2 regions of the Micromonospora sp. DH13 genome follow, and region 2 is predicted to be linked to the other one. Evidence: riboswitches for the same ligand, from Rfam matches in the RefSeq annotation. Region 2 holds a riboswitch; the other holds the start of a gene.
What was found. Region 2 has a riboswitch for S-adenosylhomocysteine ahead of LPA42_RS01940 (adenosine deaminase). Riboswitches for the same ligand answer to the same signal wherever they lie in the genome.
Positions count from the first base shown of each region.

Region 1: linked by a shared signal. The riboswitch ahead of metH (methionine synthase) and the one ahead of LPA42_RS01940 (adenosine deaminase) in region 2 are both predicted to bind S-adenosylhomocysteine.

Region 1 is NZ_JAHWGR010000001.1:10,997-26,219, reverse strand. It holds gene LPA42_RS00115 (trans-aconitate 2-methyltransferase) at 1-643, shown strand, start outside; gene LPA42_RS00110 (CrcB family protein) at 844-1,383, shown strand; gene crcB (fluoride efflux transporter CrcB) at 1,380-1,742, shown strand; gene LPA42_RS00100 (alpha/beta fold hydrolase) at 1,739-2,584, opposite strand; gene LPA42_RS00095 (hypothetical protein) at 2,686-3,156, shown strand; gene LPA42_RS00090 (FBP domain-containing protein) at 3,264-3,755, opposite strand; gene LPA42_RS00085 (TetR/AcrR family transcriptional regulator) at 3,824-4,432, shown strand; gene LPA42_RS00080 (CdaR family transcriptional regulator) at 4,540-5,706, opposite strand; gene LPA42_RS00075 (aminotransferase class III-fold pyridoxal phosphate-dependent enzyme) at 5,848-8,115, shown strand; gene LPA42_RS34280 (FGGY-family carbohydrate kinase) at 8,120-9,709, shown strand; gene LPA42_RS00065 (LLM class F420-dependent oxidoreductase) at 9,751-10,620, opposite strand; S-adenosyl-L-homocysteine riboswitch at 10,719-10,796, shown strand; gene metH (methionine synthase) at 10,771-14,415, shown strand; gene LPA42_RS00055 (serine hydrolase) at 14,462-15,223, opposite strand, start outside.
Region 2 is NZ_JAHWGR010000001.1:433,946-449,168, reverse strand. It holds gene LPA42_RS02005 (hypothetical protein) at 1-388, opposite strand, end outside; gene LPA42_RS02000 (MFS transporter) at 505-1,845, opposite strand; gene LPA42_RS01995 (TetR family transcriptional regulator) at 1,925-2,584, shown strand; gene LPA42_RS01990 (cyclopropane-fatty-acyl-phospholipid synthase family protein) at 2,605-3,351, opposite strand; gene LPA42_RS01985 (NAD(P)/FAD-dependent oxidoreductase) at 3,500-4,819, shown strand; gene LPA42_RS01980 (SDR family oxidoreductase) at 4,816-5,643, shown strand; gene LPA42_RS01975 (GNAT family N-acetyltransferase) at 5,705-6,280, shown strand; gene LPA42_RS01970 (GlxA family transcriptional regulator) at 6,297-7,238, opposite strand; gene LPA42_RS01965 (cupin domain-containing protein) at 7,310-7,645, shown strand; gene LPA42_RS01960 (DUF1992 domain-containing protein) at 7,725-8,222, shown strand; gene LPA42_RS01955 (erythromycin esterase family protein) at 8,232-9,398, opposite strand; gene LPA42_RS01950 (FAD-dependent monooxygenase) at 9,472-10,620, opposite strand; gene LPA42_RS01945 (TetR/AcrR family transcriptional regulator) at 10,696-11,310, shown strand; gene LPA42_RS01940 (adenosine deaminase) at 11,374-12,444, opposite strand; S-adenosyl-L-homocysteine riboswitch at 12,495-12,569, opposite strand; gene LPA42_RS01935 (NUDIX domain-containing protein) at 12,703-13,206, shown strand; gene LPA42_RS34325 (WD40 repeat domain-containing protein) at 13,310-14,506, opposite strand; partial or broken gene LPA42_RS01925 (transposase) at 14,705-15,060, opposite strand; gene LPA42_RS01920 (maleylpyruvate isomerase N-terminal domain-containing protein) at 15,201-15,223, opposite strand, start outside.

The sequences.
Region 1 (15,223 bases), 420 kb from region 2:
CGTGGTCGACACGGACTCGCCCCGTCTGCTCGACCTCGCCGGTGGCACCGGCACGATCACGCTGCGCGCCCTGGCCCGCTTCCCCCGGGCCCGGGTCACCCTGGTCGACCTCGACCCGGCCCTGCTCGCCCTCGCCCGCGCGTCGCTGGGCGACCGGGCCGTCGTGCTCGCCGCCGACCTGGCCCGTCCCGACTGGCCCGGCCGGCTGCCGCACCGCGACTACGACGCCGTGCTCACCGCCACCGCCCTGCACTGGCTGCCCGCCGACCGCCTCACCGAGCTCTACGGCGAGCTGCGCGACCTGCTGCGCCCGGGCGGGCTGTTCGTCAACGCCGACCGGATGCCCGACGACGCGCTGCCGACGCTGACCGACCGGTTGACGGCCCGCGCCCGGGAGCGACGTGCCGCCCGGTACGCCGCGGGCGCGGCCCTGTCCTGGTCCGACTGGTGGGCACGGGCCGGCGCCGACCCGGTGCTGGGTCCGCTGGTGCGGCGCCGCCACGAGATCTACCCGACCGGGCACAGCCCCGAGTGGAACCCGCCGGTCTCCTGGCACCTCGGCGCGCTGACCGCCGCCGGCTTCACCGAGGCCGGCACGCTGTGGCGGGGCGGCGCAGACGCCGCGGTGGCCGCCCTGCACTGACGCGCCACCCCTCGCCGCCCCTCGCCCCGCCCCGCCCCGCGCCGCCCCTTGCGCCGCGCCGCCCCTTGATCGTCTGCGCGGAAAGGAGACGACACGCCGGCCGCACTCTCCGTTTCCCGCAGACGATCAAGGGGCCCTCCGGCGGGGCGGCGGGGGTAGGCTCGCGCTCGTACGCCCAGGCGGCTGGTGGGAGGGCGAGGGTGACAGAACCGACCCCGCGCCGGGTCGACCCCGACGTCGACCTGCGGGTGCCGGCCGACCGGGGCGAACTGCGCGCCCACCCGGCGGTCGTGCTCGGCGTCATCGCGGCCGGGGGCGTGGTCGGCGCGCTCGCCCGGGCGGGCGTCCAGGCGGCGTTCCCACACCCGCCGACCGGGTTCGGCTGGGCGACGTTCGGCGTCAACGTGTCCGGATGCCTGCTGATCGGCGCCCTGATGGCGGTGGTCACCACCGGCCGCGTCCCGCCGCTCACCCGACCGTTCCTGGGCGTGGGCGTGCTCGGCGGCTACACCACCTTCTCCACGTACGTGGTGGACGTGCGGCAGGCTGCGGCCGCCGGTGCCGCGGGCACCGCGCTGGCGTACCTCGCCGCCACCCTGCTGGGGGCGGTCGCCGCGGTCTGGGTCGGCGACGCCGCCGCCGGCCGGCTGCTCGGCCGCGCGACCGGCGCGCGAGAGGGCGAGACGGCGACGGGGCGCCCGGGTGCAGACGGGGCACGGGCCGACGGCGGGCCGTCGTGACGGTCCTGCTGATCGCCCTCGGCGCGGCCGTCGGGGCGCCGCTGCGTTACCTCACCGACCGGGCCGTGCAGTCCCGGCACGCCTCGCCGTTCCCCTGGGGCACCCTGACCGTGAACGTGGTCGGCTCGCTGGTGCTCGGCGCCCTGGTCGCCGCGCCGGTGGGTCCGGCGGTGAGCGCGCTGCTCGGCACCGGCTTCTGCGGCGCGCTCACCACCTACTCCACCTTCGGGTACGAGACGCTGCGCCTGGCCCGCGACGGCTCCCGCCTGCTCGCGCTGGTGAACGCGCTGACCAGCGTCGCCGCCGGGCTGGGCGCGGCGACGCTGGGTTACGCGGCGACCCGCGCGCTGGTCGGCTAGCTCCCGGGGGAGGTCGTGTGGTCGAGGATCACCTCGGCCAGCTGGGGCGCGATCGCCTCCGGCAGGGCATGGCCGAGCCCGGGGACGGTGACGAGCCGGGCGTTGCCCAGCAGCGTCGCGAGGTGCCGCGCGGAGGCGGTGCCGGCGACCGGGTCGGCCGGGGAGTCGACCACGAGGACGGGGGTGGTGACCGCCGCCAGCTCGCCGGCGCGGTCGAGGCCACCCTGGTCCGCGCGGGCGTGCGCGGCCGGGTTCTCGTGCCGCCCCGCGTGCGCCATGATGCGCTCCTCCCGACGCCGGAACTCCTCGGCGTCGAAGGGCGACTCGCCGCCGTTGAGGACGCGCCAGTGCCGCACGCGCCAGGCCAGTTCGGCGTCGCGGTCCCGTGGTTCGAGCATGGTCTCCCACAGCGCCAGCAGCTCGGGGGCGATCCCGGGCCCGTCGGCCGGGCCACCGTCGAGGGGGGTGGTGCCGATGAGGGTGGCCGTCGCCACGCGCTCCGGGTGGTCGAGCAGCAGCAGTTGCGTCAGCGTGCCGCCCAGCGACATGCCGACCACGTGGGCACGGTCGATCCCCAGGGCGTCGAGGACCCGTACGGCGTCGGCGGCGAGCGCGGTGAGCGGGTAGGGGTCCTCGTCGAAGGACCACGTCGACCGCCCGGTGTCGCGGTGGTCGTAACGCACGACCCGGTGCCGGCGGGCCAGCGCGTCCAGGAGGGCTTCCGGCCAGGTCAGGCCCGAGGCGTTCGCACCCATGACGAGCAGCAGTGCCGGTGCGCGCGGGTCGCCGCGTTCCTCGGCCCACAGCCGGACGCCGGGCGCGACGGTGATCTCATGTTCCACAACCCCACCCTCCCGGATGGCCGGTTCACCGTCCACTGGGTTACCGGCCTACGGTTCTGTCGGGGGCGATCATGGCGCGGGAGACCAACTAGGATGAGCAGGTGACGAGCACGCCCCGGCAAGCCGAAGCCCGCATCGGTCCGATCGGCGCGCTGTTGTGCCGGCTGGTGTTCCTCGCCATCTGCCTGCCCGGGCCGGCCCTGCTCGTCGCCGGCCTGACGATGGACCCGCCACCGTCGCCCAAGGACTTCTGGGGCATGCTCGCCGGTGACGTGTTCATGACGATTGTCTGCGTCGGCTTCGGTGTCTTCGGCTTGCGGGTGGTCGCCCGGTCGCGACGCGACGCGCGTCAACTGTCCGCCGCGGGCGTCGCCGCGACGGCGGAGGTTCTCACCGTGGCGGACCGCGTGGACGGAGAAGACCCCGGGCTGACGCTCCGCCTGCGCATCAGCGGGCCCGGGTTCGCCCCGTTCGAGGCGGACGTGAACCACCCCGTCGACCCAGCCCTCGTGCCTGGCGCGACGCTGCCCGCCACCGTCGACCCCGCTGACCGTCTCTTCTCGATCCCCTGACGGCCTGGGGCAGCGTCGTCCGGGCTTTTCCCGCCCGATGTCACGGCTCGCCGGAGTGCGGTCGAGTGGTCGCCCCGCTGCCGGCGCGGATCACGCCGGTCGCCCGGTCACGCGGTCACCTTGGCGACGAACGCGGCGAGGTGGGCCACGGTCCGCTGGATCTTCTCCTCCAAAGTGATCGACTCCTGGAGGCGTGCGCCGGGCCCCGCGTCCTTCCTGCCGCGCACGTACAGGGAACAGGCGAGGTCGCTGCATATGTACGTGCCCACGGTGTTGCCCTGCTGTCCGGGCTTGCCCGCCCGGCGCGCGACCATGAGAGAGACGCCGCCGGCCGGGGTGGTGAGGCAGATCGAGCACATGCCGCGCGGTCGCTGCGCGGCGGTGGGGCTGGGGCAGCGCAGTGCGAGGGCCGTCGGGCGGCCGTCGAGGGCGGTGGCGAGGTAGGCGCGGTCCGGGGCCTGCGGGTCCCGCCAGCCGAGGTAGTCCAGGTCACTCCAGGGGCGTTCGGCCAGGTCACGCGGCACGGAGAGGCGCTTCGACTCGCCCTTGGTGCAGTTGACGAACGCGGCGCGGATCTGTTGTTCGGTCAGTGGCTCCATGGCCGGCACGCTAGGCTGCCTAAAATCTTTAGGCAAACGCTTAATGAGTTTAAGCAACGAGGAGGACCATGGTCCGCGCCGGACTCACGGCAGAACGCCTGACCCTGGCCGGGGCCGAGCTGGCCGACGAGGTCGGCTTCGAGCAGGTGACCGTCTCGGCGGTCGCCAGGCGGTTCGGCGTCACGGTCGCCAGCCTCTACTCGCACCTGCGAAACTCCCAGGACCTCCGGACCCGGATCGCCCTGCTCGCCCTCGACGAGCTCGCCACCCGCGCCGCCGACGCCCTGGCCGGGCGGTCCGGCAGGGACGCGCTGACCGCCCTGGCGAACGTCTACCGCGACTACGCCCGGGAGCACCCGGGCCGCTACGCCGCCGCCCAGCTCCGGCTCGACCCGGCCACGGCCGCCGCCAGCGCCGGCGTCCGGCACGCGCGGATGATCCGGTCGATCCTGCGCGGGTACGACCTGACCGAGCCCGACCAGACGCACGCCGTGCGCCTGCTGGGCAGCGTCTTCCACGGCTACGTCAGCCTGGAGCTGGCAGGCGGGTTCGACCACAGCGCCCCCGACACGCAGGAGACCTGGACCCGCATCCTGGACGCCCTCGACGCCCTCCTACACACCTGGCCCTCACCCGGCCCCCGCCCCGCCCCACCGCCCCCGCCCACACCCCGGTGATCAAGAGGTTTGCGTCACCGCCGAGATCACCTTTGACACTTTCCTCTTGATCACCAACGCGGGGCGGGGCGGGGCGACGCGGGCGGGGCGGGGCAGGGGCTGGTGGGTCAGGGTGGGGTGGGGCGGGCGGCCAGGACCAGGAGGAGTTCCGTGCGGGCGGTCGGGTCGGCCAGGTCGTCGCCGTACAGCTCGCGCAGGCGTCGGATGCGGTAGCTGACGGTCTGCGGGTGCACGTACAGCTCCGTGGCCACCTCGGCGCGCGAACCCCAGTGCCGCAGCCAGCTGTGCAGGGTGGCCAGCAGGCTCTCCCGCTGCGCCGGGCGCAGGTGCGCCAGGGGCGCCAGCCGGCGGGCGGTGAGCACGGCCAGCGCGCCGGCCTCCCCGCGTAGGGTCAGCGCGATCAGGTGGTCGTCGACGAAGACCGGCCCCGGGTCGGCCCCGGCCGGTCCGGCGGTCAGCTCGGCGAGCCGGAGGGCCGCCGGCACCTGCGCCCAGCCCAGGGTCGGCCCCACCACCGCCCCGCGCCCCGCGAGGGCCTCGGCGAGCTGCGGTCGGGCGGAGCGCGGACCGGCCCGCAGCAGCAGCACGGCGTCGCGTCCGCGTTCGACCACGAGGCCGTCCGCGCCGTAGCGGAACCGGGCGTCGCGGGCCTGCTCCAGCGGAAGCAGCACCGGCACCACCTCGTCGAGGTGCGGCCAGCCGATCCGGGCGGCGGCGGCCCCGACGGCGGCGGGCAGGCCGTCGCCGCGCAGCAGCAGCTCGGCGAGCTGCCGACGCCGCCGGTCGCCCTCCCCGGCCTGCTCGCGCAGTTGCAGGGCGTAGCCGTCGGTGCTCGCGGCGGCCAACTCGTCGACGTACGCGGTGATCGCGTCGGACAGGTCGATCAGCTCCGCGGTGTCGACGGGGCGCAGCCGGGCCAACGACTCCGACGCGGTGCGCAGCATCAGCCGCGCCGCCGTCCGTTGCGCCGCCAGCAGCGCCTCCGGCCCCCGGTCCTCGCGCGCCTCGCCCGCGCCGAGCGCGACGAACACGTCCCGCACGCGCGGCGGCAGGGCGGGCTCGGCGGTGCCGACGAGGTCGACGAAGCGCTCGAAGGCGACCTGCACGGCGGTGCGCACGTCCCGGGCGAACTTGGCGTCGGAGATGGCGGCGAAGGCCGGGGTGGCCTCGGTGACCGCCGCGGCGACCGCCCCGACGGTGGCGGGCAGGTGGGGTCGCATCGCGGCGGACAGGTCGGCGGGGAGCCGCTGCCAGGGCGTGGCGGGGGCGGTCATCCCGCGATTTTGTCACGCGGTGACAATCGAGGGCCCGATTCTCGCGTCCGGCGGGACGGTGCTCCGCGTCGGCCGCCCGGCGACGATGGACCGCGACGGGCACCCCCGCCGTTCCGCCGTGGCCCGACCGAGGAGAGCGCCGTGGAGCACCGCACGTCCCGCCAGCACGTCGTCGACATGTGCCGCACCATGCTCGCCCGCGGCTACCTCAAGGCCACGGAGGGCAACGTGTCGGTCCGCGTCCCCGGCCACGAGCTGTACGCGGTCACCCCCAGCAACTACGACTACGACCGGATGCGCGTCGAGGACGTCTGCATCGTCGACTTCGCCGGCAAGCACGTGCCCGACGGCTCCGGCACGGGCCTCGCGCCGTCGATCGAGTGCGGGATGCACGCCAACATCTACCGGCAGCGGCCGGACGTCAACGCGATCGTGCACACCCACCAGCCGTACGCCTCGGCGCTGGCCTTCCTGCGCCGGCCGATCCCGGCGCTGACCGACGAGCAGGTGCGCTTCCTCGGCAAGCGGGTCGCCATCGTCGACTACGCCCCGTCGGGCACCGGGTTCCTGGCGCGCAACGTGCAGAAGAAGGTCGCCGGCGGCGACAACGCGTTCATCATCGCCAACCACGGGATCGTGGCCCTCGGCACCGACCCGGACCGGGCGGTGTTCAACATGGCGCTGCTGGAGAAGGTGTCGATCGCCTACCTGCTGGCGCTGACCACCGAGACCGGGAAGGTCTACACGATCCCGACGGCCATCCGCGAGGTCGCCTTCGGCAAGCTGCGCGCCGACGAGAAGCGGATCGCCGCGCAGATCACCGAGGCGGTGCCGCCGCTGCGGGTGCCCGCCGACGAGGAGCCGCCCAGCGCCGACGCGACGGCCGCCGCGCTCGCCGCGCCCACCGAGGGAAAGCTCACCGCGCCCACCGAGGGGAAGACGGAAGGCGGCGAGGCGGCCCGGCTCGGGTACGCGATCAGCGAGTATCCCGACGTCGACGACGTGCTGCGCCGGCTGAAGGCGCTGATCGCCCAGCCGATCCGCGGGCTGCGCCACGACGCGCTGCTCGACGTGCTCAACTACTACGACACCAAGTGCCGGGCCAGCAGGGAGATCACCGACCGGGCGAAGCGGCGCATCCCCGGCGGCGTCCAGCACAACCTGGCGTTCAACTACCCGTTCCCCCTCGCCATCGAGCGGGCCGAGGGCGCGCACCTGGTCGACCGCGACGGCAACACCTACATCGACTTCTTGCAGGCCGGCGGCCCGACGATCCTGGGCAGCAACTACGGGCCGGTCAACGAGCGGGTCGCGGAGGTGGTGCGGGCGTCCGGGCCGGTCACCGGCCTGTTCCACGAGTACGAGCTGAAGCTCGCCGAGATCATCCACCGGTACCTGCCGCACGTGGAGATGTACCGGGCGCTCGGCTCGGGCACCGAGGCGGTGATGGCCGCCGTGCGCGGGGCGCGGGCATTCACCGGCAAGAAGATGGTGATCAAGGTCGGCGGCGCGTACCACGGCTGGTCCGACACGATGGTCTACGGCCTGCGGGTGCCCGGCACCTACCGGATGAACGCCAAGGGAATCCCGTTCGGCGCGACCAGCCGCACCCGGGAGGCGTTCCCGCACGACCTGGGGCAGCTGCGGCGCAAGCTGATCGAGAACCGGCTGCGGGGCGGCACGGCCGCCGTCGTGGTCGAGCCCGTCGGCCCGGAGTCCGGCACCCGGCCGGTGCCGCGCGACTTCAACGCCAAGGTACGCCAGCTCTGCGACGAGTTCGGCGCGCTGCTGATCTTCGACGAGGTGGTCACCGGGTTCCGCCTCGGCCTGGGCGGCGCGGCCGGCTACTTCGGCGTCACCCCCGACCTGACGGTGCTGGGCAAGGCGGTCTCCGGCGGGTACCCGATGGCCGGCGGCGTCGGCGGTCGCGCCGACGTGATGGCGGTCTTCGGCTCCGGCCTGGACGGCAAGAGCGGCGCGCACATCCAGGTCGGCGGGACCCTGTCGGCGAACCCGCTGTCCTGCGCGGCCGGCTACTTCGCCATCGAGGAGATGGCCCGCACGAACGCGCCGGTGATCGCCGGGCGGGCCGGCGACCGGCTCACCCGGGGACTGCAGCGGCTCATCGACCGCTACGGCCTGCCGTACGTCGCCTACAACCAGGGCTCGATCGTGCACCTGGAGTGCAGCGGCGTCATGCTGCTGGACATGCGCCACCCGGTGAAGCTGCTCAAGGAGAACAAGGCCCGCAAGCGGCTGATGGAGCAGATGGGCGCGGCGTACGCTGCGCACGGCATCATCACCCTGGCCGGCTCGCGGATGTACACCTCGATGGCCGACACCGACGAGGTCATCGACGACGCGCTCGCGCGGTTCGACCAGGTGTTCGCGCTGGTCGAAGGAGTCTGAGCCGGTGGCAGGCACGGCACCGCAGGTGCTCGCGATCGACCTGGGCACCTCGGGGATGAAGGCGGCCCTGGTCGCCGCCGACGGCACCGTCACCGGCTGGGCCGAGCGGGCCGTGCCGCTGCGGGTGCTGCCCGGCGGCGGCGCCGAGCAGGATCCGCGCGCCTGGTGGGACGCGCTCGGGCAGGTCGCCGCCGACCTGGGCCGGGCCCACCCCGACCACCTGCGCGCGGTCACCGTGGTGTGCGCCTCCACCCAGGGCGAGGGGACCATCGCCGTCGACGCGGCCGGGGAGCCGCTGACGGCGTGCATCAGCTGGCTGGACATGCGGGGCGCGGCGAACCTGCGCCGCCAGTTCGGCGGCTTCCCCGCGTACCACGGGATGTCGGTGCGTCGGATCGCGCGCTGGCTGCGGCTCACCGGCGGCATGCCGTCGCCGACCGGCAAGGACCCGGCGGCGCACATGCTGCTGGTCCGCGACGAGATGCCGCAGGTGTACGCGCGCACCGCGTCGTTCCTCAACGTGCTCGACTGGATCAACCTGAAGCTGACCGGGCGGACGGTGGCCACCGTCGACTCGATCCTCACCTCGTGGGTGACCGACAACCGGCGGCCGGGCGACGTCCGCTACTCCCCCGCCCTGGTCGCCGACTGCGGCATCGACCGGGACAAGCTGCCGCCGATCGTCGCCTGCACCGACGTGATCGGCACGCTGTCGCCGGCCGCCGCCGCGCACCTGGGCCTGCCGGAGTCGGTGCGGGTGGTCGCCGGCGCCATCGACAACACGGCCGCCGCGATCGGGGCGGGCACGACCGGCGACAACGAGCCGCACCTGTATCTCGGCACCTCGTCGTGGGTCGCCGCGCACGTGCCGGCGAAGAAGACCGACGTGGTCGCCGGGATCGCCTCCGTGCCGTGCGCCATCCCCGACCGCTACCTGATGACCGCGTTGCAGGCCACCGCCGGGGCGAACCTGACGTGGCTGCGCGACAAGGTCGTCGAGTACGACGACCCGCTGCTGAGCGCCGGGCACGTCAGCCGGGACGAGGGCACGATCTTCGACGCGTTCGACCGGATCATCCCGACGGTGCCGCCGGGCGCGAACGGCGTCATCTACACCCCGTGGCTCTACGGCGAACGCGCGCCGGTCGACGACCCGCACCTGCGCGCGGCGTTCCTCAACATCTCGCTGGACACCAACCGCTCCGACCTGCTGCGGGCGGTCTTCGAGGGCGTCGCGTTCAACACCCGCTGGCTGTTCCGGGCGGTCGACCGGTTCCTCGGCGCGCCGGTCACCTCGCTGGCGATCACCGGCGGGGGCGCGCTGTCGGACTCGTGGTGCCAGATCTTCGCCGACGTGCTCGGCGTCGAGATCCGGCGCGACGCGAATCCCCTGGCGGTCAACGCCCGGGGGGCGGGCTGGATCGGCGCGGTCGGCACCGGGATGGTCGACTTCGCCGACCTGCCCGGCCTGATGCGCAGCGACCGGACGTTCACGCCGACGCCCGCGCACCGGGCCACGTACGACGAGATCTTCGCCGTCTACCGTCAGCTGCACCAGCGGCTGGCCCCGGTCTACCGGCGGCTGCGCCGGTAGACCGCCCGCGCCTGGCGGGCGCGGGCGGCCCGGCCCGTCGGTCAGCCGATGTCGGCCAGCCTCGGCAGCACCTCGTCGGCGACCCGCCGGGTGAACTCCACCGGGTGCCGGTCCGGCATGACCTGCACCTCGGTCACCCCGAGCGCGGCGTACGCGGCCACGTCGGCGACGAACGCGTCGACGTCGGCCAGCGGCGGCCGCATCATGATCGCCGTCTTCTCGATGGCGTCGTAGTCGCGGCCCTCGGCGGCGCAGTGGCCGCGCAGCACGTCCAGCTTGTGGGCCACGTCGTCGGGGCTGGAGCCGAACAGGTTGCACGCGTCGGCGTACCGGGCGACCAGCAGCAGCGTCTTGCGTTCACCGCCGCCGCCGATCATGATCGGCGGGTGCGGGCGGCGCAGCGGCTGCGGTGAGTTCAGCGTCTCGGCCAGCCGGTAGTGCCGGCCCTCGAAGGGCCCGTCGTCGTCGCCGAACATCTGCCGGCAGATGCGCAGCGTCTCCTCCAGCCGCTCGAACCGCTCGGCCACCGGCACGACCGGCACGCCGAGCCCGCGCTGTTCCCGCTCGTACCAGGACGCGCCGATGCCGAGGCGGGCCCGGCCGCCGGAGAGCACGTCCAGCGTCGTGACGATCTTGGCGAGCAGCCCCGGGTGGCGGTACATGACGCCGGTGACCAGCACACCCAGCGTCATCCGCCGGGTCAGCGCGGCGACGTAGCCGAGGGTCGTGTACGCCTCCAGCATCGGCTCCTCGGCCGGGGCTTGGGCCTCCATCTGGAAGTAGTGGTCCATCACCGTGAAGGACGCGAACCCCGCCTGCTCGGCGAGGGTCGCGGTCTCGGCCAGGGTCGGCGCGATCGCCGCCGGGTCGGCCGGGGTCGAGAACGTCCAGTAGTGCAGCCCGAGTTTCATCTCCACACCTCCGGGTCGAGCCTAGTGGCGTCCGGGCCGTCGCACTGGGTGGGAACGATTCGACGGTTCTGGGCCGGTATCCGGTAGTCTCCCGTTACCAGGCCGAGAGGCGCTGCGACGGGCCCGGCCCGCCACGCTCGACCTGGGAGCATGTGGACCAAGGGCGCCTCCGAGACTTCGGGGGTGGTCGGTGTGGTTTCGTCCGTCGACGGTTCAGGTGCGGTTGCGGCGCTGCGGCGGCTGCTGGCCGAGCGCATCGTGGTGCTCGACGGCGCCTGGGGCACGATGCTGCAGGGCGCGAAGCTTTCCCCCGCCGACTACCGGGGCGACCTGATCGGCGACGACCATCCCCGCGACGTCACCGGCGACCCCGACCTGCTCAACCTGACCCGCCCCGACCTGATCCTGGACGTGCACCGGCAATACCTGGCGGCCGGGGCCGACATCACCACCACCAACACGTTCACGGCCACGAGCATCGGGCAGGCCGACTACGGCCTGGAGGCGCTGGCGCGCGAGATGAACGTGCGCGGCGCGCAGCTCGCCCGGCAGGCCGCGGACGAGGCGGGCGGGCGGTTCGTCGCCGGCTCCGTCGGCCCGCTCAACGTCACCCTGTCGCTGTCGCCACGGGTGGAGGACCCCGCGTACCGGGCGGTCACGTTCGACGACGTCAAGGCCGCGTACGCGGAGCAGATGGCGGCGCTGGCCGAGGGCGGGGTCGACCTGCTGCTGGTGGAGACGATCTTCGACACGCTCAACGCGAAGGCGGCGATCGCCGCGGCCCGCGAGGCGGCCCCCCACCTGCCGCTGTGGATCTCCGTCACGGTGGTGGACCTGAGCGGCCGCACCCTGTCGGGGCAAACGGTGGAGGCGTTCTGGCGCTCCATCGCGCACGCCGAGCCGCTGGTCGTCGGCGTCAACTGCGCGCTCGGCGCGGCGGAGATGCGCCCGCACGTGGCGGAGCTGTCCCGGCTGGCCGGCACCTACGTCGCCGCGCACCCCAACGCCGGGCTGCCCAACGCGTTCGGCGGCTACGACCAGACGCCGGAGGAGATCGGCGCGCTGCTCGGCGGCTTCGCCGGCGACGGCCTGGTCAACATCGTCGGCGGCTGCTGCGGGACGACCCCGCCGCACATCGCCGGGATCGCGGCGGCGGTGCGGGGCATGCCGCCACGGCCGGTCGCCCGGGAGACCCCGGCGACCCGGTTCAGCGGTCTGGAGCCGTTCACCATCGGGCCGGACACCGGGTTCGTGATGATCGGCGAGCGCACCAACGTGACCGGCTCGGCGCGGTTCCGCCGGCTCATCGAGGCCGACGACCACCAGGGCGCGGTCGACGTGGCCGTCGAGCAGGTGCGCGGCGGCGCGAACCTGCTGGACGTCAACATGGACGCCGACCTGCTCGACAGCGAGCGGGCGATGACCACGTTCCTCAACCTGATCGCCACCGAGCCCGAGGTGGCCCGGATCCCCATCATGATCGACAGCTCCCGGTGGAGCGTGCTCGAAGCCGGCCTGAAGTGCGTGCAGGGCAAGGGCGTGGTCAACTCGATCAGCCTGAAGGAGGGCGAGGAGCCGTTCCTCGCCCAGGCCCGGACGATCCGCGACTACGGCGCGGGCGTCGTGGTGATGGCCTTCGACGAGCAGGGCCAGGCCGACACCACCGAGCGCAAGGTCCAGATCTGCGGGCGGGCGTACGACCTGCTGGTGGGCAAGGCCGGCTTCGCCCCCGAGGACATCATCTTCGACCCGAACGTGCTGGCCGTGGCAACCGGCATCGCCGAGCACAACGGCTACGCGAAGGCGTTCATCGACGCCCTGCCGCTGATCAAGGCCCGCTGCCCCGGCGCGCGCACCAGCGGCGGCATCTCGAACCTGTCGTTCGCGTTCCGGGGCAACGACGTGGTGCGCGAGGCGATGCACTCGGCGTTCCTGTTCCACGCCGTGCGGGCCGGGCTGGACATGGGCATCGTCAACGCCGGCCAGCTCAGCGTCTACGAGAACATCCCGGCGGACCTCCTCGAACTCGTCGAGGACGTCATCTTCGACCGCCGGCCCGACGCCACCGACCGGCTGGTCACCTTCGCGTCCACGGTCACCGGGTCGGGCACCAAGCGGGAGGTCGACCTGTCCTGGCGGGCCGCGCCCGTCGCCGAGCGGCTCACGCACGCGCTGGTGCACGGCATCGTCGACCACGTCGAGGCCGACACCGAGGAGGCCCGGCTGCTGTTCGACCGGCCCCTCGACGTCATCGAGGGCCCGCTGATGGACGGCATGAAGGTCGTCGGCGACCTGTTCGGCGCGGGCAAGATGTTCCTGCCGCAGGTGGTCAAGAGCGCCCGGGTGATGAAGCGGTCGGTGGCCTACCTCGAGCCGTACATGACCAAGGAGCGGGCCGCCGGGCACGGCCAGGGCAAGGTCGTCCTCGCCACCGTCAAGGGCGACGTGCACGACATCGGCAAGAACATCGTCGGCGTCGTCCTCGGCTGCAACAACTACGAGGTCGTCGACCTGGGCGTGATGGTGCCGGCCGCGCGGATCCTGGACACCGCCGTGGCCGAGGGCGCCGACGCGATCGGCCTGTCGGGGCTGATCACGCCGTCGCTGGACGAGATGGTCGCCGTCGCGGGCGAGATGCAGCGCCGGGGGCTGCGGGTGCCGCTGCTCATCGGCGGCGCGACCACGTCCCGGCAGCACACGGCGGTGCGCATCGCCCCCGCGTACGAGGGGCCGACGGTCCACGTGCTCGACGCGTCCCGGGTCGTCGGCGTGGTCTCCGACCTGCTCGACGCCGACCGGGCGCAGACCCTCGACACGGCCAACCGGGCCGAGCAGGAGCGGCTGCGCGAGCAGCACGCCAACCGGCACGCCCAGCCGCTGCTCACCCTCGCCGAGGCTCGCGCCAACCGCGAGCGGGTCGACTTCGCCGACCTGCCGGTGCCCGCGTTCACCGGCGTACGCGTCGTCGAGCCGTCCCTCACCGAGCTGCGCGAGATGATCGACTGGCAGTTCCTGTTCCTGGCCTGGGAGCTGAAGGGCAAGTTCCCGGCGATCCTCGACCAGCCCGTCGCCCGCGAGCTGTACGACGACGCCAACACCCTGCTGGACGCGATCATCGCCGACGGGTCGCTGCGCGCCCGGGGCGCGTACGGCTTCTGGACGGCGCACGCCGAGGGCGACGACATCGTCCTCGACGACGCCGGGGTGCGCCTGCCGATGCTGCGGCAGCAGACCGCCAAGCCCGCCGGCCGGGCCAACCGGTGCCTCGCCGACTACGTCGCGCCGGCCGGCGACCACCTGGGCGGCTTCGCGGTGGCGGTGCACGGCGCGGAGGAGCTGGCCGCCCGCTACGAGGCCGAGCACGACGACTACCGCGCCATCATGGTCAAGGCGCTGGCCGACCGGCTCGCCGAGGCGTTCGCCGAGCACCTGCACCTGCGGGCCCGCCGCGACTGGTTCGAGCCCGACGCCGCCCCGGCGCTGGCGGACCTGCACGCCGAGCGGTTCCGGGGCATCCGGCCCGCGCTGGGCTACCCGGCCAGCCCGGACCACAGCGAGAAGCGGGACCTGTTCGACCTGCTCGGCGCGCAGACGCTGGGCATCGACCTGACGGAGTCGTACGCGATGACGCCTGCGGCCGCCGTCAGCGGGCTGATCTTCGCGCACCCCGACTCGCGGTACTTCACGGTCGGACGGATCGGCCGCGACCAGGCCGAGGACTACGCGGCGCGGCGTCGCGTCGCCCTCGCCGAGGTCGAGCGCTGGCTGCGCCCGAACCTCGCCTACGAGCCGTGACCGGCGCGGCCGGGCCCGCGCGGCGGCGGGCCCGGCCGGCGCGGGGTCAGCCGCCGTTGACCGGGCGGAACGGCGGGACGTGGTGCCGGGCGCGGGCGGTGCGGTTGGTGGTGGTGCAGATCGCGTCGAACATGGTCCGGCCGAGGACCGCGTGCGCCCGCACCGCCGGGTGGGTCGACCCGTAGTTGTCCAGGTCGCCGAGGGAGTCGGCGAACAGCGCGTACGTCAGGGTGGGCGCGCCCGCCGGGTCGAACATGATGCCGGCCTCGTGCCGGGCCGCGCCCAGGTCGTCGTAGTCGGCGCCGTACTTGGTGGCGACCCGGCTGCGCTCGGCCGAGGACATGGTGTGCCGGATGCCGTCGTGGTAGCCGTTGATCCAGCGGAGGATGCCGAGCAGGAAGTCGGCGGACCGGGGGCTCACGATGGTCTTGTTGGCCAGCCGCCACAGCAGGTCGTGGGTCTCGCGGGGCGTGGTGACGCCGAGGTAGAACCGGTTCGGGTTGGCGACGGGCTCGACACGGGTGTGGGTGAATCCCTTCGCGGCGAGGATGTCGTTGATCTCCAGCGCCGGCACCACCCGGCCGCACATCCGCACCGCCGTGTTGTCGGAGACGAGCAGCATCGCGGTGAGGAAGTTGGCGACGGTGACCTGGTCGCCCCAGACGGTCTGCAGGAAGTAGATGCCGCTGCCGCCGAGGATGATGTCGGCGGTCAGGTCGAGCCGCTGGTCCAGCTGCAGCTGCCCGCGATCGATCTTGTCCATCACCGCGACGGCGACGGCGAGCTTCTGCACGCTGTAGCCGTGCGT
Region 2 (15,223 bases):
GGGCCGCGGCTGCCGCCGCGTCCTGGGCGTCGCGGCGGGCGTCGTCGCGTTCGGTGTGGGCCTGGGCGAGTTCCGCGGCGGTCTCCGCGCGCAGCTGCGCCAGCTGCCGCTGCACCCCCGCCGGGGACAGTTCGTCGTGCAGCGCCTCGGTGAGGGTCTGCACGATCTGGTCGAGGCGGTCCACCGCCTCCCACGTGCGGGCCACCTGACCGGGCAGGCCGGGGGCGTTGCGGTGCCGCATCCGGCTGTTGCGCGAGGCCCGCTGGCAGGCGCCGTCGTTGTCGCGGCAGTAGCGGAACGGCCGGCCCGCGCCGGCCCGTTGCGGCACGTCGCGCCCACAGTGGGCGCAGGGGCGGGTGTCGGCGGTGGGGGAGGGCTGGTCGTCCATCGAGGCGGAAGTCTAGCGACGGTGGCCACCCGGCCCGGCCGTGCCTGCGGCGGCAGGTGGTTAACAAGGGGCCCTTGCGCTACCGGAGGCGATAACAAGGGGCCCCTGCTTGCGCGTCAGCCGGCGGAGCGGGCGGCGCCGTCGAGGGTGTAGCGGCGTTGCAGCAGCACCGCGGCGAGCATCAGCGCCGCCGGCAGCAACCCGAAGCCGTAGCGGATCGCCGCCCCCGCCGTGTCCGGCTGGTCGATCACCTGGCCGCCGGTCGAGGCGACGAACCCGCCCGCGGTCAGGCACACCGCGTACGCGTAGGGGCCCAGCGCCGCGCCGGTGGCCTCGGTGGCCGTCCACACCCCGGTGTAGGTGCCCGCGCCGGTGGTGCCGGCGGCGCGGACGACGTCGGGCATCATCGCGAACGGCAGCAGCTGCATGCCGGCGAACGCGATCCCGAGCACCGTCACCGCCGCGACCAGGACGGGCAGGCCGGCGGGGGCGCCCACGGCGAGGACGAGCGACCCGGCCGCGAACGCGCCCTGCGCGACGAGCAGGGCCCGCTGCTTGCCGGCGCGGCGGGCCACGGCCAGCCAGCCCGGGGTGACCAGCAGCGCCGGCGCCACGAACGCGGCGACGAGCACCGTGGTCAGCGCGGGCCGGCCCAGCTCGTACTCGGCGTAGTACGGCACCCCGGCCAGCACCAGGTGCGTCGTGGTCGACATGGCCAGGTAGGCCGCGACCAGCCAGCGGAACTGTCCGTCGCGCAGCGCCGCCGTCAGCGCCCGCCAGCCGCCCGGTGCGTGGCGCTGCGCGGTGGTGCCGGCGGTCCGGCGTAGCCGGCCGATGCCGGCGACCCCGACCAGCATGGCGGCCAGGGCACCGCCGCCCAGCAGCAGGCCCATCCGCTGGTAGCCGCCGCGGGTCGCGGCGTCGCCGCCGGTCAGCAGCGGCGCGAGCAGCCCGGAGGCCAGGATCCCGGCGGTGAGCACCACCATCCGGAACGCCATCAGCCGGGTCCGCTCGTGGTAGCCGATCCGCAGGTCCGCCGGGGTCGCCAGGTAGGGCACCTGGTAGGCGGCGAACAGCAGGTTCCCGGCGACGAACCAGGCCGCGACCCACGCCGCCGCGCCCACGCCGGTGAGACCGCCGGGCACCGCGAACAGCGCGGCGAACGCCGCGGGCAGCGCGCAGCCGGCCAGCAGCAGCCGCCGCCGGTCGCCGCGGCGGGCCGACTCGGCGTCGCTGCGGTGGCCGACCCACGGGTGGACCAGCACGTCGACGACCTTCGGGGCCAGCAGCGCCAGACCGGCCAGCCACGGCGCCACGGCGAGCACGTCGGTGAGGAAGTACAGCAGCAGCAGCCCGGGTACGGTGACCCACACGCCCATGCCGAGGGAGCCGGCGGCGAAGCCGAGCAGGGGGCCGCGCGGCAGGTCCGTCGGGGGCGCGGGGGCCGGCTGGGTCATCGTGGGTGTCCTTTCGGCGGCACGCCGCCCGCAAATCCAACGGTTGCTGGATTGTAGGGGGACAATGGCGCCCATGACCATGCCCCGACGGCGTCCCGGCCGACCCCGGCGTTCCGAGAGCCGGGACACCCGCGAGGTGGTGCTGACCGCCGCCACCGCGCTGTTCGCCGCCCGGGGCTTCGACGCCGTCGGGCTGCGGCAGGTCGCCGCCGCCGCCGGCGTCGACGTCGCCACGGTCTCCCACCACACGGGTACGAAGGCGCAGCTCTACGACGCCTGCTTCGCCCGGGTGTTCGTCGCCGAACGCGACGCCCTGCAGGCCGCGACGCGGGCGGCCCACGACGCCCTCGACACCGGGCCCGCCGCGGCCCGGGGGGCGCTGCACGACCTGGTCGACGTGTTCGTCGACTTCCTACAGGAGCACCCGCAGACCACCGCCCTGTGGCTGCGCCGCTGGCTGGAGCCGCACCGGCACGCCGACCTCGACGAGCGGTACTCCGCGCCGCTGTACGAGCTGGTGGAGCAGCTGCTGCGGGCGGCGGCCGCCGCCGGGGCGCTGGTCGAACCCACCCCGCACATCACGGTGCGCAGCCTGGTCTGGGCCGTGCACGCGCACGTGGTGGCGCTGGCCGCCGACGCGGCCTCGGCGCAGCGGGAACGCCAGGAGTTCCGCGCCTTCGTGCACCGGTTCCTCGACGGCCTCTACTGGGCCGGCGGGCAGCCGGGCGCACACGCCTGACGCGCACCGGCCGGCGGGCGTCAGCGCCGCATCAGCGCGAACACCCCCCACCCCAGGTGGGGTCGCTGGTAGCGGACGTAGCGCAGCGGCGCGGTGTCGAGTTCGGCGCGCAGCTCGCCGGCCAGTTCGTCGTCGGGGTGGGCGTCGAGCCAGCGGCGCACCGACAACCACTGCGCGGCGACGTACCGGTCCCAGCTGTCCTCGTCGGCCAGGACCATCTCCACCAGGTCGAAGCCGAGGCTGCCGAACAGGGTGACCAGGCCCGGCAGGTCGTGGAAGTCTTCCCGGGCCGTGGCGTGGCAGGCCGTCACCGTCGCCTCATCGGGCGGGTCGACCCGCCAGAACGGCTCGCCGATCAGCAGCAGGCCGCCGGGGCGCAGGGCGCGTTCGAGCAGCCCGATGGTGCCCGCGACGCCGCCGCCGATCCAGGTCGCCCCGACACACGCGGCGACGTCGACCTCGACCTCGGCGGTGTACGTGGCGGCGTCGCCGTGCACGAACGCCACCCGCCCGGCGACGCCCAGCTCGACCGCGCGGGCCCGGGCGGCGTCGACGAAGACGGTGCTGATGTCGACCCCGGTGCCGGTCACGCCGTGCGCGCGGCTCCACTGGCAGAGCATCTCGCCGCTGCCGCAGGCCAGGTCGAGCAGGGTCGTGCCCGGCCGCAGGCGCAGGGCCCGGCCGAGGGTGGCGAGTTTCCCGGCGGTGAAGGGGTTGTGGATGCGGTGGTCGCGTTCGCGGATGACAAAGCTGCGTGGCAGGTCCACCGAAACACCTTCCCGGGACGTGAGGTCCGTAAGGTAACCGCGGCGCGCGGCGCCGTCGACCGCATTACGGGCCGGACGCCTTGACGCCGGGCCACCACCCCCCGCATTATCCATCGAGTGTTGGATTAACGTGGGGGAGGACGACGACATGGGGCAACCCCCACGGGTCGCGGTGATCGGCGCCGGCGCCGCCGGCCTGGCCACCCTCAAAGCCCTCGCCGACGCCGGCGTGCCGGCCGTGGCCTTCGAGGCCACCGACACCGTCGGCGGCCTGTGGGTGCACGGGGCACCCGACTCGCCCGCCTACCGCACCCTGCACCTGAACACCAGCCGGACCCGCACCCAGTTCGCCGACCACCCCATGCCCGCCGACTGGCCCGACTACCCCGACCACACCCGCGTCGCCGGCTACCTGCGCGACTACGCCCACCGCTTCGGTCTCCTCGACGCCGTCCGGCTGCGGCACACCGTCGTCGGGGTCACCCGCGGCCCCGACGACCGGTGGACCGTGCGGACCACCGGCCCCCACGGCACCAGCGACGTCACCGTCGCCGCCGTCGTCGTCGCCAACGGCCACAACCGGGTGCCCCGCCCACCTGCGCCCCCGCCCGCCGGCGACTGCACCGCCGAACAGCTCCACAGCCACGCCTACCGCGGCCCCGAGCAGCTCGCCGGCCGGCGGGTCCTCGTCGTCGGCGGCGGCAACTCCGCCATGGACATCGCCGTGGACGCCTCCCACACCGCCCGGCGTACGCTGCTGTCGCTGCGCCGCGGCGTGTGGGTGGTGCCCAAGCACCTGCTCGGCCGCCCCTCGGACACCCTCAACGGGGCGCTCGCGCGGCGGCTGCCCTGGCGGCTGCGGCAGCGCATCAGCCAGACCCTGCTCACCGCCACCGTCGGCCCGCCCACCCGCTACGGGCTGCCCGCACCCACCCACGGCTTCCTCCAGGACCATCCCACCCTCTCCGACGGGCTGCTGTCGCGGCTGGCCCACGGCGAGATCGAGGCCCGCCCCGGCATCGCCGCGTTCCACGGCGACCAGGTCGAGTTCACCGACGGCCGCGTCGACGCCGTCGACCTGGTCGTCTGGTGCACCGGCTACCGCGTCGAGGTGCCGTTCCTCGACCCCGCGCTGCTCGGTGCCGGCCCCGACACCCTGCCGCTGTACCGGCACGTGTTCCACCTCGACGCCCCCGGGCTGGCCTTCGTCGGGCTGATGCAGTCCACCGGAGCCGCGTTCCCCCTGCTGGAGGCGCAGGCCCGCCTCGTCGCCGCCCGCCTCGCCGGCCGGTACGCTCCGCCGGCCCCGGCGGCCCAACGCGCCGCATGCCGTGCCGAACTGCGCGCCGCCACCGCCCGCTGGGGAGACCGCCGCCCGGCGATGCGCGTCGACTTCGACACGTACCTGGCGCAGCTGGGCCGCGAACTCGCCGCCGGCACCCGCCGCGCCGCCCGGGACGCGACGTGAGCGCCCTGACCGGCCGCCGGGCCCTCGTCACCGGCGCGCGCGGCACCTTCGGCCGGCACCTGTGCGCCGCCCTGCACGCCGCCGGCGCCCGCGTCGTCGGCCTCGACCTGCACGCCCACGACGACCCCGACGCCCCCGTGCTCGGCGTCGACCTGACCGACCCGGCCGCCACCGCCACCGCCGTGACCGCCGCCGTCGACCGGCTCGGCGGCCTCGACCTGCTGGTCAACAACGCCGGCGTCGGCGGCCCCGCCCCCGCCGAGCTGCCCCCCGACGACACCGTGCGCCAGCAGATCGAGGTGAACCTGCTCGCCGCCTGGCGCACCACCGCCGCCGCCCTGCCCGCCCTCGTCCCCGACCGCGGCCGGGTGATCTTCGTGGCCAGCCGGATGGCGGTGCTGCCGCTGCCCCTGGCCGCCGCGTACGGGGTCAGCAAACGCGCCCTCGTCGCGTACGCCGACGCCTTGCGCCTGGAGGTCGGCACCCACGTCGGCGTCACCGTCGTCTACCCCAGCATGGTCGCCTCACCCATCCACGACAGCACCGCCCGCGCCGGGCTCTCCCTGACCGGGGTGTCCCGGCCCGAACCCGTCGAGGGCGTCGTCGCGGCGATCCTGCGCGCCGCCGCCGCCCGCCGCGCCCCGCGTGACGTGGCCACCACCGCCCGGGGCCGCCTCGAACTGGCCGTCGCCCGGCACGCGCCCGCCCTGGCCGACCGCCTCGTGCGGCGTACCGTCGCCGGGCGCATCGCCGCCGGTGACCTCGACGCCGCGCCCCTGGCCGCCGGCCTCGTGCGCCGCCACCGCCACCCCGGGACCCCCTGAACGCGGGCCCCGCGCCGCTCGCGGGCCGGCACCGGCGGCGGCGATGGGCGACACTACGGGGATGTCGGTGCTCCTGCGGGCCCCCGCGACCCCCCACCATCCCGAGCTGGAGCTGCGCCCCTGGCGCGACGGCGACATCCCCGAACTGATCGAGGTCTACCGCGACCCGGTGCTGCGCCAGTGGACCCGGCATCCGGTCGACGACGCCCGCGCCGCCCACCGGTGGATGGTCCGCAGCCGGCAGGGCTGGGCCGCCGGCCGCCGGTTCGCCTTCGCCGTACGCGAGCCCCGCCGCGACGGCGGCGACCGCCTCGTCGCCACGGTCGTGCTCAAGGACGTCCTGCCCGGGCGTCCACACGCCGAGGTCGGCTACTGGACGGCCGCCTGGGCCCGCGGGCGCGGCGTCGCGCCGCGCGCCGTGCAGGCGGTCACCGACTGGGCGTTCACCCGGTTCACCGCGACCGGCCTGACCCGCCTGGACCTGCTGCACCAGGTCGACAACACCGCCTCCTGCCGGGTCGCCGAGAAGGCCGGCTACCCGTTCCAGGAGACACTTCCCGCCCGGGCGCCGTTCCCCCGCGACGGGCACCGCCACGCCCGCCACGCCGCCCCGCACCCCGGCGGAGACCGAGGGTGAGCGGCAGCGGGCGGCGTCAGGTCGCGCAGGCCCGCAACGCCCGCCGGTAGGCGCCCGGAGTCGTGCCCACCCGAACGCGGAAGCGACGGCGCAGATTCGCCGCCGAGGCGAGGCCGACGCGGGCCGCGACGGCCTCCACCGGCAGGTCCGTCTCCTCCAGCAGGGTGCGTGCCCGCGCCACCCGGCGAGCCAGCAGCCACGCGCCCGGGCTCGTGTCGAGCTGCTCGGCGAACCGCCGGGCCAGCGTCCGGGGCGAGACGTGCAGATACGCTGCCAGGTCGCCCACCGACAACGACGTTCCCAGGCGCGCCTCGGCCCACTCCAGGAGCCCGTCCAGGCTGTCCGTGGCCGGCGCGGCCAGCACGTGCTGTGTCTGGCCGCCGTCGCGGTGCGGCGGCATCACCATGTACCGCGCGACAAGCGCCGCGTGCCCGACACCGTGGTCCTTCCCGACAAGGTGCAGGCACAGGTCGATGCCCGCGCCGGCGCCGGCGCTCGTGGCCACGTCGCCGTGATCGACGTAGAGCACCTCCGCCTCCACGCGCACCCGGGGGAACTCCTGCCGCAGCTGCTCGGCGCGTGCCCAGTGCGTCGTGGCCGAGCGGCCGTCCAGCAGGCCGGTGCGGGCCAGCGCGAACACGCCGCCGCAGATCGTGACGAGTCGCGCCCCCCGGGCGTGGGCCCGCAGCAGCGCCCGGCGCACCCGCGCCGACAGCGGCGCCTCCACCGGCGCCCAGCCCGGGATCACCACGGTGTCCGCGGAGTCGAGAGCCGAAAGATCCCGCGACACCGACAGCGCGTACCCGGCTGACGTGGGCACCTGCCCGGGCCGCTCCGTGCACACCCCGAACTCGTAGTGGCGGGGCGTGCCAGGGGGCACCGTGCCGAAGACCTCGGCGGCGCAGCCCAGCGCGAACGTCGACTGCACCGGTCGTACCAGGGCGACCACGCGATGCATGGCGAGAAAGTACCCCACGGTGTCCTCGTCGCCGCTGTCGTGCGGGGCGCGCCGGCGGCACCGTGGAGGGCATGCATCCAGAGATCCTGACCCAGGAGGGCTACGCCGCCGTACGCGTCGAGTCGGCCCCCGTCCGCGAACTCTTCCCCGGCATCCGGCTGCGTCCGCTGTGGCGGGGACCACACGGCGCGCAGGCCGCCGTGCTCGAGATGGACCCCGGCTCGTCGTGGCCGCGCCGCGACGTCCACGCGCCCGGCCCCGAAGAGGTGTACGTGCTCGACGGCACGTTCCACGACGGGGCACGCGACTACCCGGCGGGGACGTTCCTGCACGCCCCGGCCGGGTCGTGGCACGTGCCCTCGACCGTCACCGGTTGCAGGCTGTTTCTCTTCTACCCGGCGGGCTAGGACCGGCACCGGATGGTGATCACCACGTCCCCGTCGCTGGCACGGCCGGGCGGGTACCGTGGATCCGGGAGGTGCCGGGGTGAGCGACAGGTGGGAGGCCGCAGCCGAGGCGCAGATCCGCACCGCCCAGGAACGCGGCGAGTTCGACAACCTGCCCGGGGCGGGCAAACCACTGCCGGGCCGGGGCACGCCCTACGACGAGTCGTGGTGGATCAAGAGTTTCCTGGAGCGCGAGAAGCTGCCCAGCGACCTGCTGCTGCCCACGCCGCTGCTGCTGCGCCGCAGGATCGAACGGGTGCCCGACGAGGTGCGGGACCTGCCCACCGAGGCGGCCGTGCGGGCGTACGTCGCCGATCTCAACCGGGAGGTCGTCGCCTGGCTGCGCAACCCGACCGGCCCGCAGGTCGTCGTGCGTCCCGCCAACGCCGACGAGGTGGTGGCCGGGTGGCGCGCCGCCCGGGAACGGGCCCACGCGGAGGCGGTGGCGGCGGCGCGGTCGGCACCTGGGCCGCAGCACGGTCCCCGCCGCCGGTGGCAGTGGCCGTGGCGGGGACCGCGGCGACCGCGGCGGCCCTGACGCCTGCTGCTAGCCGGGGGCACCCAGATCGACGGCCTCTCTGACGAAGACGATGCCGTCGATCGTGTCGAGCTGGGTCGGGTCCAGCGGGAAGTAGGCGAAGTCCCGGGAGACCCGCGGGGCGGCTGCGGTCACCGCCCGGGCCAGGCGGCGGCCGTCGACCACGCAAGCGTCCCACGGCAGGGCGGCCAGGATGCCCTCGGCGGTGTCCGCAGCCGGGGCGTCGCCACCGATCGCGCCGAAGGCCGAGGCGAGAAAGGCGTACCGGTCGCCGAGGCGGGCCGCGGTGATGGCTCCCGCGCTCCACATCCGCACCTCCAGGTCGCCCAGCGACATGCGGCTGTGGTGGCGCTGCAGGTGCAGGTTGTGAGCGAAGACCAGCGCCGGGCCGTGCGCGGCGACAGCATGCAGGTTCGCGGCCATCATCGCGTCCCGCAGCCCCGACAGCCGGGAGATCCGGTCCGCGGCGGTGTCGGCCATCGCATGGTGGTAGCGGAGCAGACCGACGGCGGTACGCCCGTACAGTTCCGCCCGCTCCCGGTCGCGCACGCACAGCTGCGGCAGCTGCGTGTCGAGCAGCGCCAGCAGGTCGTCGGCGATCACCCGCAGCCGCTGGGCGTCGGCGGACCGGCCGATCGACTGGGACGGGTCCATGACGGTGGCCTCGTTCGACCACCGCTCGTCGGGGCCGAGCAGCGCATCGAGGGTTTCCCGGGTGCAGGGCAGCGGGCCGTCGAGGAGGCCGTGCAGCGCGGTGAGCGCCTGACGCGGGCTGGCCGCCCAGTATTCCAGGGGGCCGTCGATCCCGAAGAACCGCAGCTTATCGTCGTGGGCCTCGTTGTAGGTGCGCATCCAGCGCACGAGGTCCCGGTTGGCCGCCGACGCGCCGAAGCCGTGGCTGAAGCCGCGCGCCATGACGTCGTCGAGGTCACCGGCGCCGGTCGCGATGTGGTCGTCCACCACCAGGCCCATCAGGCAGTCACTTTCGATGGCGAACGACCGGTAGCCCTCGTGTTCGACGAGGTGGCGGAAGACCTCGTTGCGCAACGCGCCCAGCTCCCCCACGAAGTGTCGGGCCTCGCCGAGCCCGAGCAGCGCAGGCCGGGCGGGAAGGGAACGCAGGAAGGCCGAGATGGCGGCCCCGTCGAGTTTCCGTGCGATGTTCCGGACAGTCATTCCCTCAACGGTATCGTTGAACGAACGGTGTGAACTTTCTCCGAGAGCAGCAGCTCCCGTCGGAGGTCGACCTTCAAGAACGAGGGGGATGCGGTTGCTCGCCGACCGCCCTCGCCCGCCGGAGCGGCAGCAGCCGGGTGGCGGCGTTGCGGGCCGCGATCCCGAACCGCGTGGTGGGCACGAGGAGCGACGCGGCCCGCGCGACGTTGCGCTGCTTCGGTGCCACCAGCTTCCGGTGGGTCTGCTCGTAGCGGCGCAGCGCCCCCGCGACATCGCCGGGCGTCGCGGCCAGCGACTCTGCGAGCGTCGCCGCGCCCGCCATCGCCAGGGTCGACCCGTCGCCGAAGAGGGACACGCAGGTGGCCGCGTCACCGAGCAGCGCCACCCGGCCGGACGACCACCGGTCCAGCCGGACCTGGCTCACCGAGTCGAGGTAGAGGTCGTCGCTTGCGCGTACTCGCTGAAGGAGCTCAGGTGTCCGCCAGCCGCCGCCGGAGTAGGCGGCGGTGAGCAGGCGCTTGTGCTCGGCGGTGTCGCGGTGGTCGAAGCCGGGCTCCCAGAGGCCGCGAAAGATGAACGCCGCTCCCGCGTTCCCGCGGTTCGGGTGTAGCGCGAGAGCGCGGCCGGGCGCGTTGTGCATCAGCACCTCGTGCGGCGCGAGGTCGAGGCCGTCGACGGGAAGGGTCGCGATCCAGAGGCCCATGTGACGCACGAACCGGCCCTCGTCCCCGAAGACGAGCCGCCGCGTGCGCGAGTGCAGGCCGTCGGCACCGACGACCAGGTCGAACCGGCGCGGCGTGGCCTGCTCGAACGTGACGTCGACGCCAGCTTCGTCCTGCGCGAGCGTGGCGATCGAGTCGGTGAAGAGGTACTCCGCCTCATCGCGGGCCGCCTCGTGGAGGAGCGTCGCGAGGTCGAAGCGGGGCAGTTCCACCTCGCCGCGTGTCTGACCCAGCCGCATGCCGCCGACCCGGCGACCGCTGTCGTCCACGAAGGTGAGCGCGGTCACGTCTGTCGCCGCGGCGCGGAGCCTCGGCATGATGCCCATCGCCTCGGCGATCGGGACGGCGGGCCCGCGCACGTCAACGGGGCTGCCGCTGGAGCGCAGGCCCTGCGCCCGCTCGACGACGGTGGGCCGGAACCCGTGACGGGCCAGCCAGTAGGCCAGAGTGGGGCCGGCGATGCCGGCGCCGGAGATCAGCACGGTCTTCATGTCTGTCATGCCACGAGGCTATCTGCACTCAGTGCAAGTATGCAACCAGTGCAGATGGGCACTGGATGCAGTAGGCTGCCGGCCATGGCGGAACCTTCCCTGCGCGAACGCAAGCGCGAACGGACCCGGCAGGCCATCGTCGACGCGGCGGTCGACCTCTTCGAACGCCATGGCTACGAGGGCACGACGATCGCAGACATCGCCGCCGCGGCGGAGATCGGAACCCGGACGTTCTTCAGCTACTTCGCCAGCAAGGAGGAACTGCTCTTCCCCGAGAACGACGCGCGCGTCGTCGCCGCGATCGCCGCGATCGCCAGCCGCAAGCCCGGCGACCGCCCCGCCGACCTGCTCGTCCGGGCGCTGCGCGACGCCAACGAGAACAGCACAGAGTTGGCGAGCCCCACCGCGCTGCTGCGGATGCGGCTCATCCAGACCGTTCCGGCCGTCCGGGGCCGCGGGTTGCAGCTCCAGCTCGACGCGCAGCGCGAGATCGCCCGCCACCTTCAGGCGGCATTCCCCGACGAACTCGACGCCGTGCAGGCGGGTGCCCTGGTCGGGGCGTTCATCGGCGCGGTAACGGGCGCGCTTCAGGTCCTCCTCGACGAACCGGGCGCGCTGGACGATCCGCGCAAGCTCCAGGGGCGCATGCGCGAGGTGACCGCGGCAGCGCTGCGCCCCTGGCTGTCGGTCGCCCGCTAGCGGGGAGACGGCAGCGGCCCCGCATGTTGACGTGTGCGTACCCGAGGGGGAAAGCCGGGGCGGTCACCGGTGTTCTTCCGCGATCGGGCTGGTCGGCGCGGCCTCGCGAGACGAGAACACCTGGAGATAGCCGTCGATCTCGGCCAGCACGGCGGCCTTGTCCGCAGCGTCGAGGAACGAGTACCGCACGGCCTGGCGGGCCAGCTCCGCGACGCCGTGCTCGTCGAGGTCGAGCAGGTCTGCGGCCACCTGGTACTCCCTGTTCAGGGTGGTGGAGAACATGGGCGGGTCGTCGGAGTTGACGGTGACCGGCACACCGGCGGCCACCAACTGCGGCAGCGGATGCTCGGCCAGCGACGGCACAGAGCGGGTGCAGGCGTTGGAGGTCGGGCACACCTCCAGGGCGATGTCGTGCTCGCGCAGGTAGGCCATCAACTCGGGGTCGCGGGCGGCGGCGATGCCGTGGCCGATGCGTTCCGCGCCGAGATGGCGTACGGCATCCCACACGGTCTGCGGGCCGGTCGACTCACCGGCGTGCGGGACGCTGCGCAGCCCGGCTGCCCGCGCGGCGGCGAAGTGCCCGGCGTAGCGGGCGCGGGGGATTCCGGACTCCGGGCCGCCCAGCCCGAAACTGACGAGCCCGTCCGGGCGCTGCTTGAGCGCCACCTCCAGGGTGACGTCGGCGCCGGTCATCGTGGGCTCGCCCGGGATGTCGAAGCACCAGCGCAGCTGGATGCCGTGGTCACGGGCGGCCCGCAGCCGGGCGTCCTCCACCGCCTCGCAGTACGCCTCGGCCGGGACACCACGCACGATCGACGAGTACGGGGTCAGCGTCAGCTCGGCGTACCGCACCGACTGGGCGGCCAGGTCGGCGCCGATGTCGTAGGTGAGTGTGGCCAGGTCCTCGGCGTCGCGGATCAGGTCCACCACCGACAGGTACACCTCGACGAAGTGCGCGAAGTCGGTGAACGTGAAGTACTCGGCCAGTAGCGCCGGGTCGGCCGGCACCGCGGTGGTCCCGGCGTGCCGTTCGGCCAGCCGAGCCACGGTGTGCGGGGTCGCCGACCCGACGTGGTGGACGTGCAGTTCCACCTTGGGCAAGCCGGCGATGAAGTCAGTCAGGTCCGTTGCCATTGCACAACCCTCACCGTGCGAGTGATCCGCCGGAGGGACGGCAGCCTCCCAGCGGGAGGCGCCCTTGGACCAAGGAACAGGCCGAGCGTGGCGGATGGTCATCCGTCGCAGCGCCTCTCGACCCGCAACGGCACGCTAGCAAGAGCGCTCGGTGACGACAACCCTCCGCGACGGGCCGGGGCTGACCGAGGGGTAAGCGGGCGGTTGATAACCTGCGCCAATGCCGATCATGCGCCTCGTCGCCGCTTCCGACACGGCATGACGCCACACCTGCGTCCCTCCGTCCGCGCGATCGTCCTTGACGAGAACGACCGCATCCTGCTCTGCCGGCTCGACTTTCCCCACCCGGTCGTGCCGCAGCAGTCGAAGGCCGTCTGGGCGGCCCCGGGCGGCGGCGTCGAACCCGGCGAGGACCGGCTGACGGCTCTGCGCCGTGAACTGCGGGAGGAGACCGGTCTGGCGATCGTCGCCGAACCGCCGCACGTCTGGCACCAGGAAGTCGTGGCCGCCGACATCGCGCCGGGCTTCGACGGCGTCGTCAACGACTACTTCCTCGTCCGCACGAACCATTTCCAGCCCCGCGGTGAGCTGACCGACGACCAACTCGCGGCGGAGAACCTGGCCGCGTTCCGGTGGTGGCAGCTCTCGGAGATCGCCGCCTACCGGGGACCTGAGCTGTTCTCGCCCCGCGACCTCACCACACCCCTGACCGCGCTTCTCACCGCGGGCACGCCGGACCAGCCGGTCCAACTGGGCCTCTAGCGCTCTGACCGCATAGGTTCGCCGGGCTGCGCAGCCGCTGGCGGTGTTCTGGTCCTCATCGCCGGGGCGGAACCAGCAACCATCCGGTCACCGCACCAACGGCTCACGGTCCCGTAGAGGCAGGGTCGGCATGCAGGGACAGGACCGCGACGTCGCCGCCGAAGCCCACCACGAGCGAGCCTTCCGGGGTCACGGTCAGCGCATGGACTGGCGCGGGAAACGCCAGCTCCCGGCCGATCTGCCGCCCGGCGGCCAGCTCCCACAGGCACACCGTTCCATCCGAACCACCGGTGACGACCCGGAGTTCTCCACCGATCACCGCGGTCACCACCGCGGACACGGTGCCTTGGTGGCCGACCAGCCTGCCGACTTCCCGTCCCATGACCAGGTCCCACACGCGCACGGTGGCGTCGTAACCTGCCGTGATCGCGTGTGCTCTGCCGTCGACGACCGCTGTCGCGACTGCCCACACCTCGCCGTCGTGGCCCGACAGGGGCTCCCCGACCGGTTGTCCGGTGGTCAGGTCCCACTGCCAGACCTTGCCGCCGCTCATACAGCCCACCGCATGGGGCCTGTCATCGATCACCAGCGTGTCGATGGCCATCAGGAAGTCGTCGTGTCCGGTGAGTTCGCCGACCTGTTCCCCACTGGCCAGATCCCAGACCCGCACGGACAGGTCGTCGTCGCTGGCGAGCGCACACGGTCGCCCCTGGACGACAGCCGTGCCCAGACACCACACCTCACCGTTGATCCCCGGCAGCTCGCCCGTCTGCTGTCGGGTGGCCAGGTCCCACGCGAGTACCGCCCAGTCGCTGGCCGTGACGACGTACGGCCGACCGTCCACGACCTCCGTCGCCACCGCCCACACTCTGCCGTTGAGGTCGCTCATGGGCCCGCCGACCGGTTGGCCGGTCTCAAGGTCCCGCACCCGGACCGTCTGGTCCTTGCTGCCGGTGACCACGACGTGGCGGCCGTCCGAGAAGGCTGTCACCACCGCGTCAACACCGCCGGTGTGACCGGACGGGTTCATCTGGAAGCGCGGGTCACTCTGCGCGTCGGTGGACCACAGCACCCGCCATGGCTCGGCGTCGACATCCTCCACTGACACGGCGGCAATCTGTGCCGACAACTCCCGGTCCCCGTACCGAGCCGCGTCCAGGGCCAGCAGCTGCCTCCGCACCCACGGTGGCACGTCCCGGTGTACGTCCACCGACGCCCGGTAAACCGCAGCCATCAGTCGCGCATCGGAATCCTCATCGGAAGCCAGCAACCCCAGAACCCGCTCCGGATCAGCGTTCACCAGCCATCGCAGGTCCGTCCACCACCCCTTCCGCCCCGACGGATCCGTCGCCGAAGTGGTCATATGAACGTCGTCACTCTCATGGCCGAAACTCTAGTGATGCGGCCGGACAGTCGTCCGCCAGGTTGGATCAAGCTGCGCTCTTGAGAGGCTTTTCTGGCGGGCCCAGCCGGAGCCTGCGGTGGGCCGGTAGGCGGTGAGTTTGCGCAGTGACCAGCGAGTGAAGGGCTGGCCGAGTTTGGTGGGGCGGGTGGTGGCCGTCTGGACGACGAAGTTCTCGTCGTCACGGTTGAGCAGGCGGGGACGGCCTCCCGCCCACCGAGGGTCCAGGCAGGCCAGGCCGATCTCGTTGAACCGGTGGATGACGTCGCGGACGGTGCCCTCGTCGGCCTGTACCAGCTGGGCGATCACCGGCACCCGGTTTTCGCCGGCCGAGGCCAGCAGCATCATCGCGCGCCGGTAGCGCACCGAATCGCGCTGCCGCGGCGGACGATCTGCTGCAGTTTCTGCCCTTCCTGGTCGGTCAGTCTGCGCACACGGACAGGCTCGGCCACCGCTCCTCCAGCGGTCGGATCGGACGTCACCGCACATCCAACCGCCATGACGTCCAACGCGGCGAACTATGCGGTCAGAGCACTAGCAAGTCGGTGGCAGGCCGGCGACGAGGGGCCCGGGGGCTGATCGGCCGGTGGGGTCAGGTCAGTGCGGCCTGCCACG